Regions from separate parts of the Paenibacillus sp. FSL K6-4396 genome, predicted to be linked through region 1. Evidence: predicted binding sites of a transcription regulator. Region 1 holds the regulator's gene; each other region holds the start of a gene.

Region 1 (6,167 bases):
CGAAAATTGTCCGTTGTTCTTCAAGCAACCGCTTTGTCTGTTCCATCAGATCTTGCAGAATCAATTTATTCTCCCGCATGAGTTCTTCGGTTGTAACCATATCCATGTTCACAATACCAAGTGAAGTCAATCCCGAAGCCATCATGGTCTGTACGACATTCGTTGCCTGATCAAAGTCATTGCGTGACCCAGTGGAGCGTCCACCGTAGTACATTTCCTCCGCAGCGGCTCCTCCGAGTGCAATCATGATCTGCTCTTCCAGGAAACGCTTCGTATAGAGGAACTGTTCCTGTTGCGGGTTGTGACGTACATATCCCAGCGCCTGACCACGCGGACTAAGTGCCACCTGACTAACACTGCCTGGACGAACGAGTTCAGCCATAATGGCATGTCCCAATTCATGAATGGCAACCCTTTTCTTCTCTTCCACACTGGACTCACGGTCCGTCTTCTCACCCATCATGACTTTATCAATAGCCAGGGACAAGTGCCGTTGTTCAATGTGTAACAGCCCGTCCCGCATGGCGTATATTGCTGCTTCGTTCATAACACTTTCAAGCTGCGCACCGGAAAACCCATATGATTCCTCGGCTGTCTTCTCCAGATTAACTTCCTCCATCAGAGGTTTGTTCACCGCATGCAGTTCAAGAATGTGCTTTCTGCCCTTTTTGTCGGGCAAGTCCACTTGAATGTGACGGTCAAAACGTCCCGGACGTGTCAGGGCACTATCCAGCATTTCTTTGCGGTTCGTTGCAGCTATAACCAGAATTCGAGGTGTCTCAGAAGAATAAATTCCATCCATCTCCGTCAAGAGCTGATTCAGAGTCTGATCATACTCGCGCTGTTGACCACCTTCACGTTTACCCCCGATGACATCAATCTCATCGATAAATATAATGGCATTTTCCTTATTTTCCTTGGTAGCACGGGTTCTCGCATCCTTGAATAAATCCCGAATTCTGCTGGCACCCACACCAACATACATTTCCACGAACTCACTACCCGATGCTGCTACAAATACAGAATCTGTGTAATGGGCAGCAGCCTTGGCCATCAACGTTTTCCCTGTCCCTGGAGGGCCCGTCAGCAAGATCCCTTTTAACGGACGAATTCCGAACTTCCGAATTTCTTCATGTTTGATGAGAAAGTCAAGTGCTTCACGCAATTCCTGCTTGGCACTGTCCTGACCTCCAATTTCTTCAAAAGTAAGCTTCGAAGGTCCTTTCTTCTTCCGTTTACGTTCCTGTGCAGCGCCTACTGTAATCCCGCCGCGCATTTGCATCATGAACAGCAGACCACCGACAACCGCCGCCGCAATAAGAATCGGAACAATATTAACACCAGTAAACGCAAGGAAAATAATCAACACAGGAAAAAATCCGATGGCAACTTCTTTTGTCCATTTAGGCATTAGGCCACACTCCTATCTGACCGGGCACACGCGGCAGAATAATAAACTTGCTGGCATCTCCGTCACTGAGACTGACATATACATTGTTGTCATCCATAGCTGTATTCACTTTAATCCCGTTCGTCGCCATCTTCGACAACGTTGGTGTAATCTCGGTGTACTGCTTGTTCTCCATCGCCTGGGCTACGGTAAACATGGCATCACCCCACCAGTTCTCAAGCGCCTCGTTGGAATGATCCACAACATCCAGCTTTAACGAGCGTGAACCAATCACCGTCTGTCCTTCTTTGTGAATATATTGTACCAGTCTGCCCAAATCAACATCCGGTTGCAGATCCAGTTTCAATTGTACGTCATTGCGGTTAATAGTTAATTGAACGTCATTGACTCCATCGTACTGGGTTACCATTTTTTCAATCGGATTCTGCACAACCACCTGACGATATACAAACCAACCTCCAAACAACACAACGGCTGAAATGACGGCAGTTAAAGCAATAGGCAATACTTTTAGCTTCAAGTGAATTACCCCTCCCAGATTTTGGCCCAACCTACTGGCTTATTGGTATATACGAATATGTGCACATTGACTCCTGCGATAATTTCGACAGGATTATTTGTTTTGAATGTAACTTTGAGTACATAACTGAGTATATCACATCGTATATACATTTTCGAAGGCGAAAATATGAATAAATTATTAATTTTAACTATTTAAATCAAAAATGTTTACAGGCAACACAAAGAACCGGTTCAGTCGGATATCCGTCTGCCGGTTCTTTCATTTCTCTAATTCTCTAGTTATGTCACTCTATTTGTACTAGCTGTTCGGGAGTGTGTAGACCAGGTCCACCTGTTCTCCATTGCTAAAACGATAAAAGCGATAGTGGTTATGCGTACCGTCTTTATAATACACTTGCCACACATATATTCCATTCACAACTCCGGGCATGATTCGTTTAATCTCGCCGGCAGGAACTTCAGAACTGAAGCGATTGCGGATCTGCGCTTCGGACATGCCATTCTGCAGCAGCTCACTGTGTACAGCGTTTGCACCCTTAGCCGGTTCATTGTTTGCATCGAATTTAACCCAGACCATAACATCCTGGTTATCCTTATTTTTGCCGATCAGGGTCCAGTAGATGTTGTCTGAGCCTTCTTTATCTCCCCAGATGTACTTGCGCAATTCATCATAGGATGTAATGCCCAGTTGCTTCTGTGCTGCCTGTATAGCGAGAGCTTCTTCCTTACGCTGGTCCTGCGTGACATAGACGTAATAACGCTGAAGTCCAAACAGAATCAGAACCAGTGCAAGCAGCGAAATCCATATCCACTTCTTTTTTTTCTTCAAAAGTCGAACTTCCTTTCCCTATGATGCTCTGTCCTGCAATTTACGAGCAAGCAGACCATCAAATGCCAATTGAGCCTCACGCAAAATGCGTTCTTCATCCAGCGTCAGACATTCGCCGTGTTTGACCACTTGTTTTCCATCCACCCATACGTGCTCAACATCTTTGGCAGAAGCCGAGTAGATCGTATGTGAGATCAGGTCTGTATGTGGATAGAAATGTGCCTGTTCAATGTCAAGAGCGATAAAATCAGCCTTCATGCCGACCTCAAGTGCTCCGGTATTGTTCAAGAAAATGGATTTGGCACCGTATGACGTTCCGAGGAGTAACGCTTCGCCTGCTGGCACAGCCGTCGGGTCACCAGATACACCTTTGTGGATCAATGCAGCCAGTCTCATTTCCTCGAACATATCCAGGTTGTTGTTGCTTGCCGGTCCGTCTGTTCCGAGTGACACGGTAACTCCTGCTTTCAGTAACGCTGGTACCCGCGCAACACCGGAAGCAAGTTTCAGGTTACTTCCCGGGTTATGGGATACAGCCACATCATGACGGGCCAGAATCTCAATCTCTTCGTCATTCAGATGCACAGCATGTGCAACCAGGGATGGACGTGAGAAAAAGCCCAGTTTCTCCAGATGTGCCACAGGACGCAGTCCATAATCAGCCACGTTCTGCTCCACTTCACGAAGCGTTTCAGACATATGTGTATGGAGAGGAAGGTTCAGGTCGTTCGCGACCTGCACAAGCTTCTCTATGTAGTCAGGAGGGCATGTATATGGGGCGTGTGGCGAGATTACAGTTGTAATGCGACCATCTGCCTGTCCATTCCACTCACGTGCAAACGCTGCCGACTCCTCCAGTTTCCGCAGTTGCTCTTCTTCCGAGCACAGCCCGATTACACCACGTGCCAGTGCTGCTCTAACGCCGGATTGCTCCACAACTTTGGCAACTTGATCCATGTGATCGTACATGTCCAGGAAAGCTGTAGTTCCGCCTTTCAACATTTCAAGCACCGATAGCGAAGTTCCCCAATATACGTCTTGTGAAGTCATTTTCGCTTCCATCGGCCACATTTTTTCCTGCAACCATACTTGCAACGCAAGATCATCTCCGTGCCCTCTGAGCAACGACATTGCTGCATGACCATGCGTATTGATCAGACCCGGCAGGAAGAACAGTCCTTTTCCATCCACTTTGGTACAATTTTTGTCTCCATCCGGCAATGTCTCACCAATATGCACAATCTTGTCATCCTCGACAACCATGTATCCTTGAACCACGTTCCATGTTGTGCCACCTTCATTAACGGCAAATTTGCCGTTGTGAATTACCCATCTATTTGTTGTCATCTTCCTCGTCGTCCTTTCCAGTCTCCAAGTAATAGGCCAAACTAAGCAGATCCGTTGTAAAGTCAGCATGGTGAATGCGGATATGCGGCGGTGTTTTTAGAATGGTTGGTGCAAAATTAAGAATCGCTTCGATTCCGGATTCAATAAGCTGATCGGCTACATTTTGGGCTTCCGTATCCGGAACCGTGATAATTCCGATGCGGATGTTTTCTGTTTTAACCGCTTCCGTCAATTCATTCATTGGTTTTACCGTCAAACTGTTAATTTGACTACCAATCTTCGGTCCATATGCATCAAATACAGCAACAATCTTCATGTTGTCTTTCAGATATGCATTGTAGTTGGACAAGGCTTGACCGAGATTACCCGCTCCTACCAGAGCTACATTAATTTGCTGATCGATTTTGAGAATGTGACGAATTTTCTCGATCAAATAGGATACATCATACCCGATCCCTTTACGACCAAAATCACCGAAGTAAGCCAGGTCTTTACGAATTTGGGCCGGATTCAGATCCAGCCTCTGTCCAAGCTCTTGAGAAGAAACAGTAGCCACCTCACGCTGATGTAACTCGTTCAAATAACGCAAGTATACAGGCAGACGTCGTACCACCGCTTCCGAAATTTTATCCGATTTCATTCTTGCTCCCCCTTACCAAGGCCACGATAAAATAATAGATGAAAAGATGAGCATTCTGTATAAACTCAAAGATAAACATGACATTTTATACAGAATGCTCCTTGTAATTTAGGTTATAAGTTCTTACGTGCAACTGCTTTAATCGGATACGGAAATATCTAATAAAGTTTAACGCCAAACGATAGTCTCATGCAATGATATAACGAACAAAACAACCATTATTCTTGTTCATTAACAGGTTTTTCTAACCACTCGGTAATTCGTGGAACCATTTGCTCCGTGAGCATATGCTCCATTTTGGGACCAGGTAATGAATATAAAAAGAATTTACCATAGTACGCTTCAATCACCCGTGTATCATAAACAATGACAATTCCTCTGTCCTTCGCTGTACGCACCAACCGGCCAAATCCCTGCTTGAAACGAATGACCGCTTGCGGCACGGACAGTTTCATGAATGGATTTTTCTTCTGTTCCTGAAGCAACTCACTCTTGGCTTCCACCAACGGATGATTCGGTGGCTGGAAAGGCAGTCGCACAATAGCGAGACAGGTTAGCGCCTCTCCCGGGATATCTACACCCTCCCAGAAGCTGCTTGTACCCAGAAGTACCGTAGCTTTGGCATCTTGGAACCTGCGAGTCAGCTTAGAGCGGCTTCCACTGTCAACGCCTTGCCCAAGCAACGAGATGTCGTTACCAGATAGCGCCTCCTTCAGCGGATCATAGACCTGTCGCAACATCTTGTATGAAGTAAACAGAACCATCATGCGTCCACGCGTGGCAATTGCCGTCTCTGCAAGTGATTGCACCAGCATATTAACAAAGTGCGCATCACCCACACTACCCTTCACACTCGGGAAATCACGCGGAATCACCAGAAGTGCCTGATCGCGATAGTTGAAAGGTGATGGCAGCATCGACGTTAACAACCGATTATTCTCGGAAGCTTCCTGCAAGCCAAGCTGTTCAATCATGAACTGGAATGATTTATCTACCGAAAGCGTAGCCGATGTAAGCACAACACTTTTCTTTTTATCAAAAAATAAATCCTTAAGTTGTGCACTGACATCTACAGGTACAGCATACAGCTGGAGAGATTTGCTGCGGAATTGACCACTGGCTTCCATCCAGTACACCGTTTTGGCATCATCCATACGCATGAAGAAACGCAGATTCTCCTTCAATGTGGTCAGATCTTTCAGCAATCCTGTAATGTCCGTAATCAGACTATCCGATTGATAATCATCCTGATCCTCTTTCACTTCAAGCAGCAATTTGTCCCCTTTGCGAACCAAATCGCCCAGAGTCACATAGATCTGGTTCTCCAGATCCTGCAACTCCTGCCATTTTGCAGGTTTCTGAGAAGCTTTCAGACGCAGGGAAAATTGCCCCGTCTCTCCCGGTGAAGCATCACTTCG
Region 2 (6,167 bases), 730 kb from region 1:
CAATCACTTGCGCAAGGTTCATACTGTAATGTGACCAGTGGTTAAATAACAAGTCCTCAGCATATTAGTATGCATGTTCAAAAAGATAAAAGACTTTTTGAACTACATCTTAAAAGGACAACAGGCGGGTAGCCGTTCTACTGTGACCTGAAATACATACCAACAGAGGAGTTGTTGACACATGAATGAAAAAACGATGGATATGTTTCGTACGTTGACGGAATTTCCTTCCGCATCCGGTTTTGAACGTGAGCTTCGCGGCTGGATGAAAGATAAGCTTTCCGCTTATACCGATGAGTTCGTCCAGGATCGCCTGGGGAGTCTATTTGGTGTATTACGCGGGGAGGAATCCGGTCCTAAAGTTATGGTAGCCGGACACTTTGACGAAGTTGGTTTCATGACTACAGGCATTACGGAAACGGGTATGGTCAAATTCCGTCCACTGGGTGGATGGTGGAGTCAGGCTGTACTGTCTCAGCGACTGGAAATCATCACACCTGATCGTCGGATTACCGGAGTTGTAGGTTCTACTCCTACACACTTGCTGGACGAGTCCCAGCGGAGCAAGCCTGTTGACCTGAACACCATGTATCTCGATATTGGAGCAGACGACCGTGCGGAAGCAGAATCTTGGGGCATCCACCCAGGTATGCAGATCGTACCGATCTGTGAATTCACGCCGATGGCGAACCCGAAGAAAATTATGGCTAAAGCGTGGGATAATCGTTACGGCGTTGGACTTGCACTTGAACTGGTTGAAGCGCTGCACAAGGAAAAACTGCCTAACACGCTTTACGCTGGTGCAACGGTTCAGGAAGAACTGGGGCTTCGCGGTGCACGTACGGCGGCCAATCTGATCCAGCCTGATATCTTCTTTGCACTTGACTGTAGCGCGGCGAATGATATGACAGGTGATAAACAGTCATTTGGACATATCGGAGAAGGCGCATTGCTTCGTATTTTTGACCCGGGTATGTTCACCCATCGCGGAATGGTGGAATATGTTCAAGATACGGCTTCATCCAATCAGATCAATATGCAGTATTTCATCTCACCAGGTGGTACCGATGCAGGTCAAGTACACCTGAGTGGAATTGGTGTACCATCAACAGTTATTGGTATCTGCGCACGTTATATCCACACCTCTTCTTCCATCATTCATACGGATGACTACGATGCGGCCAAAGAACTGATCGTGAAGCTGGTCAAAGGTCTGGATCGGACAACGATGAATACCATAATTAATAACGCGTAGTTTGGTTAAACGGAACGTCCTTAAATATGATGTACCTGAAAGAGATGTCCCGTCAGACCGGGATGTCTCTTTTTTGGGTTTAATCAACTAGATTAATAGGTCGAACATTATGGAGAATGCCACATAAGATATACGATAATGGAAGATCAATAACCAAACACCAACCAGTGGGGGACCTGTTATGGCAGTGAGAAGGAATGGAAAATCGAATAAAGGTTCCAAAAAAACAAATGCCGCAAACACCCTTCTCAATGGCAACCTTAAAGGAAGAAATCTGGAACTAATTGTAGCGGCGTTATTGGTGAGCGGAAAGTTGAGAGTGGATGCAGTCACGTTGTTTCGTGAGGCTACATTGGTTGTAGAATTGGTTGGTCAATATAAAACACTTCAAAAGGTCACACCCTCCAATTCAGACAAACTGGTACAATTCCTGGATGAAACTGGCGGGGATATGACGCTTAATGATGTTATACAGGCATTTCAGCAGAGAATCAATTCTTAATAAAGAAATGAGGTGGGCAACATGTCCGAGTTTGACGGAACCGGGTTCGCCGAACTGTTAATTGTGCTTATTCTTGTTGTTTTATTTGTATTTGGCTCCTCCGATATTGAAAGTCTATCCAGCACTCCAACAGCAACTTGATCCCATTACCCTCTCATGGCTTACAGGTAAATAACAAAAAAGAAATACCAGCCCTTATGCAGGACTGGTATTTGGTCATTACAGAAATAGCGGTGAGAATGCAATCCAGGCCAAAATAAGAGTAAGCACAATGCAGACATTCTCTACAACGGCCCCACGTTTGGTCCCTGTACTCATCAGATTCACCCGTATGCGCCACTTGAGCGGTGGTAACGGACGAATCCCCCGATTGGTTAGTGAATCGGCCAACAAGTGCATGGCATATGCTGTACCTCCTGCTACCCAGATCTCCGGTCCCTGCTGCTGGGTCGTGCTGTAAAGCAAGCCGGCCCAAATGGCTGTTCCATATAGGGTATGCGTTAGTCCCCTGTGAGTTAGCGTTGTACACAGCATAAGTAGGCTGCCTGCAATCAAGTTCCACGGTGCAAACGCATGACCATAGAAGACAAGCCCTAGTCCAATCGCAAACATCAACACTTTGCGAAGCGAACGCGAAGGCAGGAATGACACAAGCGCAATGAGGATCGCAAGCAACAGGTTCCATGGTTTGGCATGAACATAGAAGTACACAAATACAGCTGTGGGCAACAGAATCGTCTGTAACAACCTGATCAGACTGTTAGGCAGGGCTCTGGATACCAGCAGCGAATTTGGCTCATCAATGTCAGGCAATAACGAACCAATCAGAGCAACCGTAACTGCCGGCGCAGTCACCGGCATGCCGGCCAACTGCAGAACAGAAAGCGACACACCTGTCCCGATAATAAGGTGGGATCTTCCCATCATGATGCAAAAACGTCCTTTCGAAGAAATCGGGAACAATACGGCCCAATTCCGATTTTACAACGAAAACAAAATAAGAACAATAGTTCGCATTTCTTATTTGTATGAAAATTAATATAACTTTCTGTGATGGGGCTCACATTATTATATTTATGACTCTTTTATCTTTATTAGTGAATTAAATCACATAAATTGTCGTCAACTACTTGTATAATTTCAAATATAAACCACTAAAATTTTGAGTAATGTACAGCGTCTATTCAAGGAGGCATACACACATGAACGGAAAAAAAGAGAACCTCATTATCATTGGTAACGGTATGGCAGGAATCAGTACCGTTGAGCAAATTTTGAAATTAACTACGCGATTTGATATTACTGTTTTTGGCACAGAGCCCTATCCTAACTACAACCGCATTATGTTGTCTTATGTACTGGAAGGAAGCAAAACACTGGACGATATCGTGCTGAACGACCTTCACTGGTATGAAGATTACGGCATTACGCTGCACACAGGCACAACGGTTACACGAATCGATGCCGAGACACACGAAGTTGTGACTGAAGATGGAACTCGCGTTCCTTATGACAAAATTATCATTGCAACAGGCTCCAACTCCTTCATTCTCCCCGTACCGGGACATGACAAAGAAGGTGTTGTCGGTTTCCGCGATATCGCCGATTGCAATGTCATGCTGGAAGCTGCTAAGCAGTATAAACGAGCGGCCGTTATCGGGGGCGGACTGCTAGGCCTTGAAGCTGCCAAAGGGTTGGTACAACTTGGCATGGAAGTTACCGTAGTGCATCTGATGGAAGATCTGATGGAGCGTCAGCTTGATCCACAAGCTTCAGCCATGTTGAAGGCAGAACTCGAACGTCAGGGTATCCGGTTCAAGATGGGTGCGCAGACTTCCGAACTGCTGGGCGGCGAACGCGTTGAAGGGATACGTTTTGCAGATGATACGGTTCTGAATGTTGATTTTGTGGTCATGGCTGTAGGCATTAAACCCAATACGACTGTAGCCCGCGAAAGCGGTATGGAAGTGAACCGGGGTATTGTCGTGAATGACTATATGCAGACTTCACTTGAGAATGTGTATTCGGTCGGGGAATGTACAGAGCACCGCGGGGTATGTTACGGCCTCGTTGCCCCCTTGTTCGAACAAGGCATGATTCTCGCGAAACATATCTGCGGTGTAGAGACCGCTCCATATGAAGGTTCTGTAGTATCTACGAAATTGAAAATTTCGGGTGTAGACGTGTTTTCAACGGGTGAATTCATCGACAGCCCAGAGCACACGGTCATTTCGCACAAAGATGACTGGAAACGAACCTACAAAAAAATTCTGCTTCGTGATAATAAAATGGTCGGCGCTGTTCTCTTCGGTGACATTACGGATTCTGCCGAATTGCAGAAACTGATTAAAAATCAAACCGAAATGACCGAGGAATTGTACGGTTCACTCATGGGTACAGGCTGCGGTGGTCATAAGAAAGCAACCTCTGTTGAAACGATGCCCGAGGACGAGATCGTCTGTGGATGTAACGGGGTAACTAAAGGCACGATTGTCGATGTAATTACAAACCAGGGCCTTACCACTGTAGATGAAATCAAAGCCTGTACCGGTGCAACACGCTCATGCGGTGGATGTAAACCGGTTGTGGAACAGATTCTGCAATATGTGCTGGGAGACGGCTTCAGCAGTGGAGCCAAACAGGGAATATGCGGATGTACTTCCATGGGACGGGATGAGATTGTAGCTGAGATTCGTGCAAAAGGATTACAAACGACCAAAGAGGTCATGAATGTACTGGGTTGGAGTCAGCCTGAGGGTTGTTCGAAATGTCGCCCTGCAATCAACTATTACCTTGGCATGATTGCACCAGACACACACGAAGATGAGAAGGAATCCCGTTTTGTTAACGAACGCATGAATGCAAATATTCAAAAAGATGGAACGTATACGGTCGTACCTCGGATGTATGGCGGAGTGACTACACCAGCGGATCTCAAACGCATCGCTGATGTTTCAGTCAAATATGATGTGAAAGCAGTCAAAGTTACCGGCGGTCAGCGCCTCGACTTGATTGGTGTCAAAAAAGAAGATCTGACTAAAGTCTGGGCTGAACTGGATATGCCTTCAGGTTATGCATACGCCAAATCGCTGCGCACGGTCAAAACATGTGTCGGCTCCCAATTCTGCCGATTCGGTACACAGGATTCCATGGCTATGGGTGCTCGGATTGAACGGAAATTCGAACGTCTGGATCTGCCTGCCAAGTTCAAATACGCTGTCAATGGCTGTCCACGGAACTGTGCAGAGGCATGTACAAAAGATATCGGTATCGTTGGTAACGACGGCGGCTGGGAAATCTTTATCGGTGGTAACGGCGGTATTAAAGCAAGACTTGCTGATTCCCTATGCAAAGTGAAAACAGATGAAGAGTTGATTGAATTGTGCGGAGCCATCATGCAATATTACCGCGAGACAGGTAACTATCTGGAGCGGACTTCCGAGTGGGTGGAACGTATGGGTCTGGAGCATATTCGTTCGGTTGTCGTGGATAATCTTGAGGAACGCAAAGCGTTGATGCAACGGATTGAATTCGCACTTGAGCATGTGGAAGAACCTTGGCAAAAAGCGATTCGTAATGAGGAAGGCCAAAGCAAAATGTTCCACGGCATCGAAGTATCGGCTCGTCCATAAGTAAGCTCGCAAGATTAATACTACCGGAATGTTAAATATAGATAAGGAGTGGTTTTAGATGACGACAAAACAATCAGGCACCTACTTCCCTGCCGGAGTAGTTGAAGAATTCCTGCCACGAATCGGAAGAGTAGTTGAGATTAAGGACCATCAGCTTGCTGTCTTTCGTGCATCGGATGGCACCATCTTCGCTGCGGATAATCACAACCCCCACCCCAAGGGTGGGCCGCTGGCAGAAGGCATCGTGTCCGGACATTATCTGTACGATCCACTGTATGATTGGAAAATCGATCTGACGACCGGTCTTGTGCAAGCACCGGATAATGGTCAAGTCCAGATGTATCCAGTCAAGGTAGAGAACGGCCAGGTCTGGATTGCTGTATAGCTCCATTGAAACGTTCAAAGATTGATGCAAAATAATGGGGGAAACCGTGATGTATACACCAAGTGTTGAGGGAATTATTGAAGCTGCAGTTAAAAAACGGGATCAGATGAACTCCAATCTTTCACGCTACATGGTTGCCGCCTTAATGGCGGGTGCCTATGTAGGACTTGGCATCGTGCTGATCTTCAGTATCGGTGCTCCGCTCCTTGCGGCACAGTCACCACTGCAAACCATGTTGATGGGCATGTCCTTCGGACTCGCGCTCACGCTGGTCATCTTTGCCGGATCGGAACTGTTCACAGGTAACAATATGTTCTTTACCATGAGTACACTGGCAGGCCGGACCACAGTTAAAGATACACTGAAAAACTGGGGGCTCGTCTTCCTCGGCAA
Region 3 (6,167 bases), 900 kb from region 1:
AATAAAAAAATCCAAAACAAAATGTGACCAAATGCCGTCCTTAGGAGTGTTAGAGGTATAAAGGAGGGCATAACAACCATGCAGCGATCAGTGCCCCAGCTGGGCGATCATGTGATGAAAGTCTACGAGACATACGCGGATACGCTGTTCCGGATTGCCATGGTGCACCTCGGCAGACGGGAAGATGCGGAGGAAGCCACTCAGGATACCTTCATCAAACTAATAGAAAAAGCCCCTACATTCAACGATGCAGAGCATCAAAAAGCATGGTTGATCCGGGTCATCACCAATCATTGCAAATCCTTATTAGGCAGAGGCTGGCGCAAACGGGAGGTCAAGCTGGAGGGTGTCGATGCCCTTACAACGGACAACCCGGAAGATCACGCGCTGATCGAACTCGTGCTGTCACTGCCCCTCAAGTATAGATCGGTGGTCCATCTGTATTATTACGAAGATTATGCAATTCGGGAAATCAGCGAGATTCTGGAGATTAGCGAGTCAGCGGTGAAGATGAGATTAAAACGAGGAAGAGAGCTGTTAAAGCTGGAGCTGGAAGGAGAGGAACTGCAATGAACGAAGAACAATTCAAACAAAACTACAAGAAAGCGGTGGATCATATGAGAACAAACGAGCAAATGAAAAAACGGGTAGAGCAAGCTTTGAACAGGCAACATCAGGGACCAAAACGTCAACGTAAACCATTATACATCGCAGCAAGTGTTGTTATCGCTGCCAGCATTGGCTTGGCTGCACCGAGTGTGTGGCAACAATTCAATGGACCAGGCGCACCAACTCCTCAGGTGGCAGAGGTGACTCCGGGCGCGTCATTTGATCCGGTCGTGATTCCGAAGATGGAGCTGCCTGATTCACAGGGGAAAGGCGCGATGGCGGATATGATGCAACTGGTTGTATATGGAGGGAACATCTATACACAGTCTGCAACATTGCTTGAAGGTGCAAATGCACTCAACCTGCGTGGCGAGAAGCTTGGCACAACAACTGGCGGCATCCATGAGCTGAGTGGTCAGGATAAATACACAGAGCTTGCTTCCAACATTGGCGAAGCAGACATCTATGCGGTGAATGGCTACGATAAGGACTTCCGCATCATGTCTTACACCGAAATCGATGGTCAGGTGTATGCTCAACTATTCGACAAGAACAACGGGATCACCATTGGTACGGGTGCCGACCTGATCGGCAAGTTTCATCTCGAAGGCAACATTACTTCGGCACAATGGGAGACGTTTGATAGCTGGAACAATGGAAAGCAGCAGTTTCAGCCGTTAGCAGCGGATGAATCACTGGAAAGCTTCATCTCTGCGTTATCTGCTGCCAAACCAATTGCAACGAGTCCGGAATTGGAAGAGAATCTCTACGGCAAAGAAGATCGCAAAATCATCTATCTCACGCTGGAAGACAAAACGCAGGTTCCACTGGTTCTGTTCGGTGAAGGTCTGGTGCGTTACGGTAATGTTCCTGCATTTCTCGAAGTTGAAAAAGGCGCGTTTCAATCTTTCTGGAACAGCTTGCGGGAGTAAGGCGAAGGAAGCGATAAGGATGCATGAAGAAGAGCGAACAGGGCACATAAGTGTGCTTTGTCCGCTCTTTTGATTATCGGTGGAGTCGTTTAATTAGAATTTTTGTAATACACCAAATGGTCGGTCCACTCATCATTTTCGTGTATGAAACCTTTACGTACACATTCAAATTCCATACCAACGCTTTCAGCTAACTTTACAGAAGGGGTATTATCTAAATTGATATGTGCTTCTATACGGTGGAATTTCAAATGTTCAAATGCAATATGAAGAGCCTCATTCACAGCTTCTTTGCCATAACCTTTTCGCCAATACTGATTATGGATCGTATATCCGAAGCTTCCCCATTGAAAGTCATCTCTCGCCAAGGTTGCAATATCAATCATACCCAAATGTGTACCATCATGCTTTCTAAACACACCAAATACATAAACCGCATCTGTACGCGCTAACTCCTGGTGTCGATCTACCAGATCATGAAACCAATCCAGCGTACATTCACTCATATCCATTTTCCCTTTATCATGGCGGTATTGGGAGGGATGACGGTTTTCAAATTCATATAACCAATTTTCATAGTCGTCTTTCTGTAATGGTCGGATGACTAGCCGTTCTGTCTCTGAAATATGATCAAATTTTTCTGCTTTTAATATCAAAATGACAACTCCTCTGGATTGAATTTGTGCTCATGGCATAGCACTGAAATAGTCCATAACCACGCTGCGAAACTCTAAAGCGGCTTTGGAAATATACCTGTTTTTGTGCGAAAGCAGAGCGATCTCACGAACGAGTTGGTGTTCCTCTACCTGAAGATATCTAATGCGCTCATGCGGGTTTCTGGCTGTGCTAGGTATAAACGCGAGACCGATCTCCGCTTCAACAAGGGCTGTTAATCTTGCAGGCTCATCACCTTCATATACATATTTCGGTAAGAAACCAGCGGATTGACATACGGAATCTACCATATCACGAACCCCATACCCTTGTTTCACCCCAACAAACCACTCGTCCTTAAGTTCAGTTAACTGAATGCTGCTTCGGTCTGCATATCGATGCCCCATAGGAACAGCGACTACGATCGGATCTTCATATAGTATCTGACATTCGATGTCGTCACCTTGAATCGGAGGGGAGGAGAGACAAAAATCAACCTCGCCCCGATGTAGAAGTCTGGACATGTTCTCTAACGAAACCATTTGTACATGAAACTGAATGTCCGGTTGATTTTTGCGAAATTCTCGTAGTATACCTGGCAAAGTACTTGCCGTAGTCACCGCCAATTGCAGTATCCCCTGATCTTTGTTGGAGAGGTCGCCTATTTCCCGTTGTCCCTGTTCCAATTCAAATAAGGCTTTTTCAGTTCGGCGAAGAAATGTTCTTCCAAAATCGTTTAGTCGCAGCTTTCTCCCGATTCGATCAAATAAGGGGACTCCCAGGTCATCCTCTAATCGTTGTATCGTTTTGCTCAGAGAGGATTGCGTAACATGCAGCTTTCCCGCAGCTTCCGTAACATGTTCGCATCGGGCCACCGTCAGGAAATATTTTAGTTGGAGAAGTTCCATTTGCACCATTCCTTCATTCCTTCTAGTTCATCAAATCATAACATATAATGCGTTGGAATAAATGAATGTTTTCAAGTAAGATGACAGCAGAAGAAGGAGTGATGCACCGATGAACGTTCGAAATAAAGGATTGATGTTAGCTGTTGGACTCGGAATTATGTTGAATCCGTTGAATTCCTCCATGATTTCGGTGGCAATCTCCAGGCTACAACAAGTGTACCAACTTGGTTTTACAGCCGTTTCGTGGATCATTTTATCATTTTACATTGCCAGTGCTGTTGCTCAACCCGTCATGGGCAAGTGTAGTGATTTGTTTGGCCGCAGGAAGATCTTCCTCATGGGTCTTGTTATTGTTTTTGTATCGTCCATGCTAGCTCCGTGGTCTCCCAGTTTTTCGTGGCTCATCGTATTCCGGATCGTTCAATCGATTGGCACAAGCATGATGGTAGCCGTCGGAATGGCGATTGTCAGAATGAACGTGACTGACAAGCAAGCCTCCGCCTTGTCCACCTTGGCGATATTCCTTTCTGGAGCGGCTGCAATTGGACCTTTTATTGGTGGTGTTTTGATTCATTGGTGGGACTGGCACAGCATATTCTTCGTTAATATTCCGTTTGTCTTGGCGAGTTTTTGGTTCGCCTGGAAAACAATCCCGAAGGACGAGCAATCTCCGTCTATCTCTGGTCACATGTCCATTCGGCAATGGCTCGCGTTAATTGACGCACCAGGTATCCTGATGTTTACGGTAGCTTTGGTGACTCTGCTCATCGGTTTACTATCAGTAAATTCCACAGGAAATATTTCAACATGGCATCTGCTGACAGGGGGGATCGGGTTAATCGCACTCGTCATGTTTATCCGACATGAATTAAATGCAGCCACGCCTTTTATCCCTCTGCGAACGTTTGCCTCCTATCCCGGGATGACTTGGGTGAATGTGCAATACATGCTGGTGAACATCCTGTTTTACGCTCTTTTTTTTGGAGTTCCTACGTATTTGAAGCAGGTACGTCATCTCAACGAAGTTCATACAGGAATGAGCATGCTGGCTTTGGGGTTATGTTCAGTCATTATTGCTCCGATCGCAGGGCGCTGGATTGACAGATCGGGATCACGGCCAGCTTTAATCGTATCAGCATTGTTAATGACCATTGGCTCTGTATTCATTACATTCATGAATGAAACTTCTCCAATTTTTGTTGTCATTGTTGCCTTGGCTTTATTTGGCATTAGTAACGGCTTAAACGCGGTCGGCATGCAAGCTGCTCTGTTCAAAAGCACACCCAAAGAAATGATCGGAGTCGCATCAGGTATTTTTAATACATCACGCTACCTGGGGACCATCATATCATCGTTATTGATTGGTATCGTCATGGGAGATACATTTAATGTGACAGGATTTCAGATGCTTGGAATCATCCTTACGGTATTAGCTGCATCACTGATCATCATGAGCGTACGTCGCGAGGCAGGTGCGGTGAGTCCGGAGCAAGTAAGCAAGTAAAATAGAGAATCTGCCGTGCAATAGCACGTTTACACCCAATGAATCAATAGCTCCATTGGGTGTATTTTTTATTTTTCACCAAGTTGTCAGAAAGAGTTGATCCTTTCTTGAACGTTTAGGGTAGAACACGTGTCTTTGATTGAATTAGGTAAAAATAAAGATATAATAATTTTGATTAATAGGCTTGGTTAGTACTTTAAGTGCATCCATATCAGATTTTAATAGGCATCCAATGCTTGTTATTATCGGGGGCAAACAGGAGTAAACGCATTATAGGTGTGGCAAGATATCGTCATACCTAACTTTGTGAAATTTTTCGCAACTCTGCATTGAGCTTGGCCCAAGCTGATATTGAATGTTTCTAAATTGAACAGAGTTTGAAAGGAGGCAACACAAAGAATGGCTATTGATACGGTGTTATGGAGCAGGCTGGTGACAGGTTTGACGCTCGGGTTCCACGTGATTTTTGCAACGCTTGGTGTCGGTGTACCTTTGATGATTGCTATTGCAGAGTTCATCGGCATTCGGAAGAAGGATCACCATTACATACTTATGGCAAAAAGGTGGTCCAGAGGCTTTGTCATTTCTGTGGCGGTGGGTGTCGTGACAGGTACCGCGATATCACTGCAGTTGGCCTTGGTATGGCCGAATTTTATGAAACTGGCCGGAAATGTCATTGCACTGCCACTATTTATGGAAGTATTCGCGTTCTTTTTTGAAGCCATCTTCCTGGGAATTTACTTGTATACGTGGGATCGTTTCAAAAATCCGTATATCCACTGGTTGCTGACCATCCCAGTTGTCGTCGGGGCAGGCATGTCTGCTGTTTTTATTACAACAGTGAACGGATTCATGAACCAGCCTGAAGGCTTTGTCATGGAAGCAGGTCAATTCTTGGCAGTGAATCCTGTACAAGCGATGCTGAATACGGCGACGTTCTCCAAACTATTTCATGTATTAAGCTCGGCTTATCTGACAGGAGCTGCTCTGTTAGCGGGAATTGCAGCTTTTGCGATGTTGAGAAAAGGGGTGTCTGCCTACCACAAAAAAGGCCTGAACCTCATGATGGCCGTTGTTCTGGTATTCAGTTTATTAAATTCCTTAGCTGGGGATGTATCTGCCAAGTTTTTGGCTGAACATCAGCCGGAGAAGCTCGCAGCTGCCGAGTGGCATTTCGAGACGGAAAGCGGCGCAGATCTTATTTTATTAGGATGGCTGAATGCTGAACATGAAATCATAGGCGCACTTCATTTGCCGAAAGTGCTTAGCTTTCTTGCCTTTGGAGACTTTAATGCCGAGGTAACCGGGCTGAATGAATTTCCATCTGATGAGCATCCACCCTTACTTGTGCATTATTTGTTTGATCTAATGGCTGGAATAGGTTTCGCTCTACTCGCTATATCCAGTCTGTACTTCCTGTTTGTGTTCTGGAAGAAACGAAATCAGTTTAACAAGTGGATGCTTCGTATGGTTGCGCTCAGTGCACCGCTCGCTTTTCTGGCCGTTGAGATGGGTTGGTTCTATGCAGAGATCGGTCGGCAGCCATGGATCATTCGAGGT

Evidence for each region. Region 1 encodes Rex, which represses fermentation and respiration genes when NADH is low (regulators of the CRP and FNR family bind a similar motif). Its sites were predicted from a motif close to TTGTGAAATATTTCACAA; they were not measured.
Region 2: the regulator Rex is predicted to act here: its motif matches at 2,853-2,870, upstream of nirB (nitrite reductase large subunit NirB).
Region 3: the regulator Rex is predicted to act here: its motif matches at 4,912-4,929, upstream of MHB85_RS15140 (cytochrome ubiquinol oxidase subunit I).

Annotation. Positions count from the first base shown of each region.
Region 1 covers NZ_JBBOCR010000001.1:4,376,309-4,382,475, forward strand. Annotated here, with positions in the region: gene MHB85_RS18860 (AAA family ATPase) at 1-1,411, opposite strand, end outside; gene MHB85_RS18865 (hypothetical protein) at 1,404-1,931, opposite strand; gene MHB85_RS18870 (cell wall elongation regulator TseB-like domain-containing protein) at 2,232-2,762, opposite strand; gene MHB85_RS18875 (amidohydrolase) at 2,781-4,109, opposite strand; gene MHB85_RS18880 (redox-sensing transcriptional repressor Rex) at 4,096-4,749, opposite strand; gene dinG (ATP-dependent DNA helicase DinG) at 4,968-6,167, opposite strand, start outside.
Region 2 covers NZ_JBBOCR010000001.1:5,102,424-5,108,590, forward strand. Annotated here, with positions in the region: gene MHB85_RS22480 (M42 family metallopeptidase) at 182-1,255, shown strand; gene MHB85_RS22485 (hypothetical protein) at 1,437-1,757, shown strand; gene MHB85_RS22490 (metal-dependent hydrolase) at 1,977-2,684, opposite strand; gene nirB (nitrite reductase large subunit NirB) at 2,960-5,389, shown strand; gene nirD (nitrite reductase small subunit NirD) at 5,448-5,774, shown strand; gene MHB85_RS22505 (formate/nitrite transporter family protein) at 5,824-6,167, shown strand, end outside.
Region 3 covers NZ_JBBOCR010000001.1:3,480,121-3,486,287, forward strand. Annotated here, with positions in the region: gene MHB85_RS15115 (RNA polymerase sigma factor) at 79-573, shown strand; gene MHB85_RS15120 (hypothetical protein) at 570-1,541, shown strand; gene MHB85_RS15125 (GNAT family N-acetyltransferase) at 1,631-2,197, opposite strand; gene MHB85_RS15130 (LysR family transcriptional regulator) at 2,228-3,103, opposite strand; gene MHB85_RS15135 (MFS transporter) at 3,213-4,607, shown strand; gene MHB85_RS15140 (cytochrome ubiquinol oxidase subunit I) at 5,007-6,167, shown strand, end outside.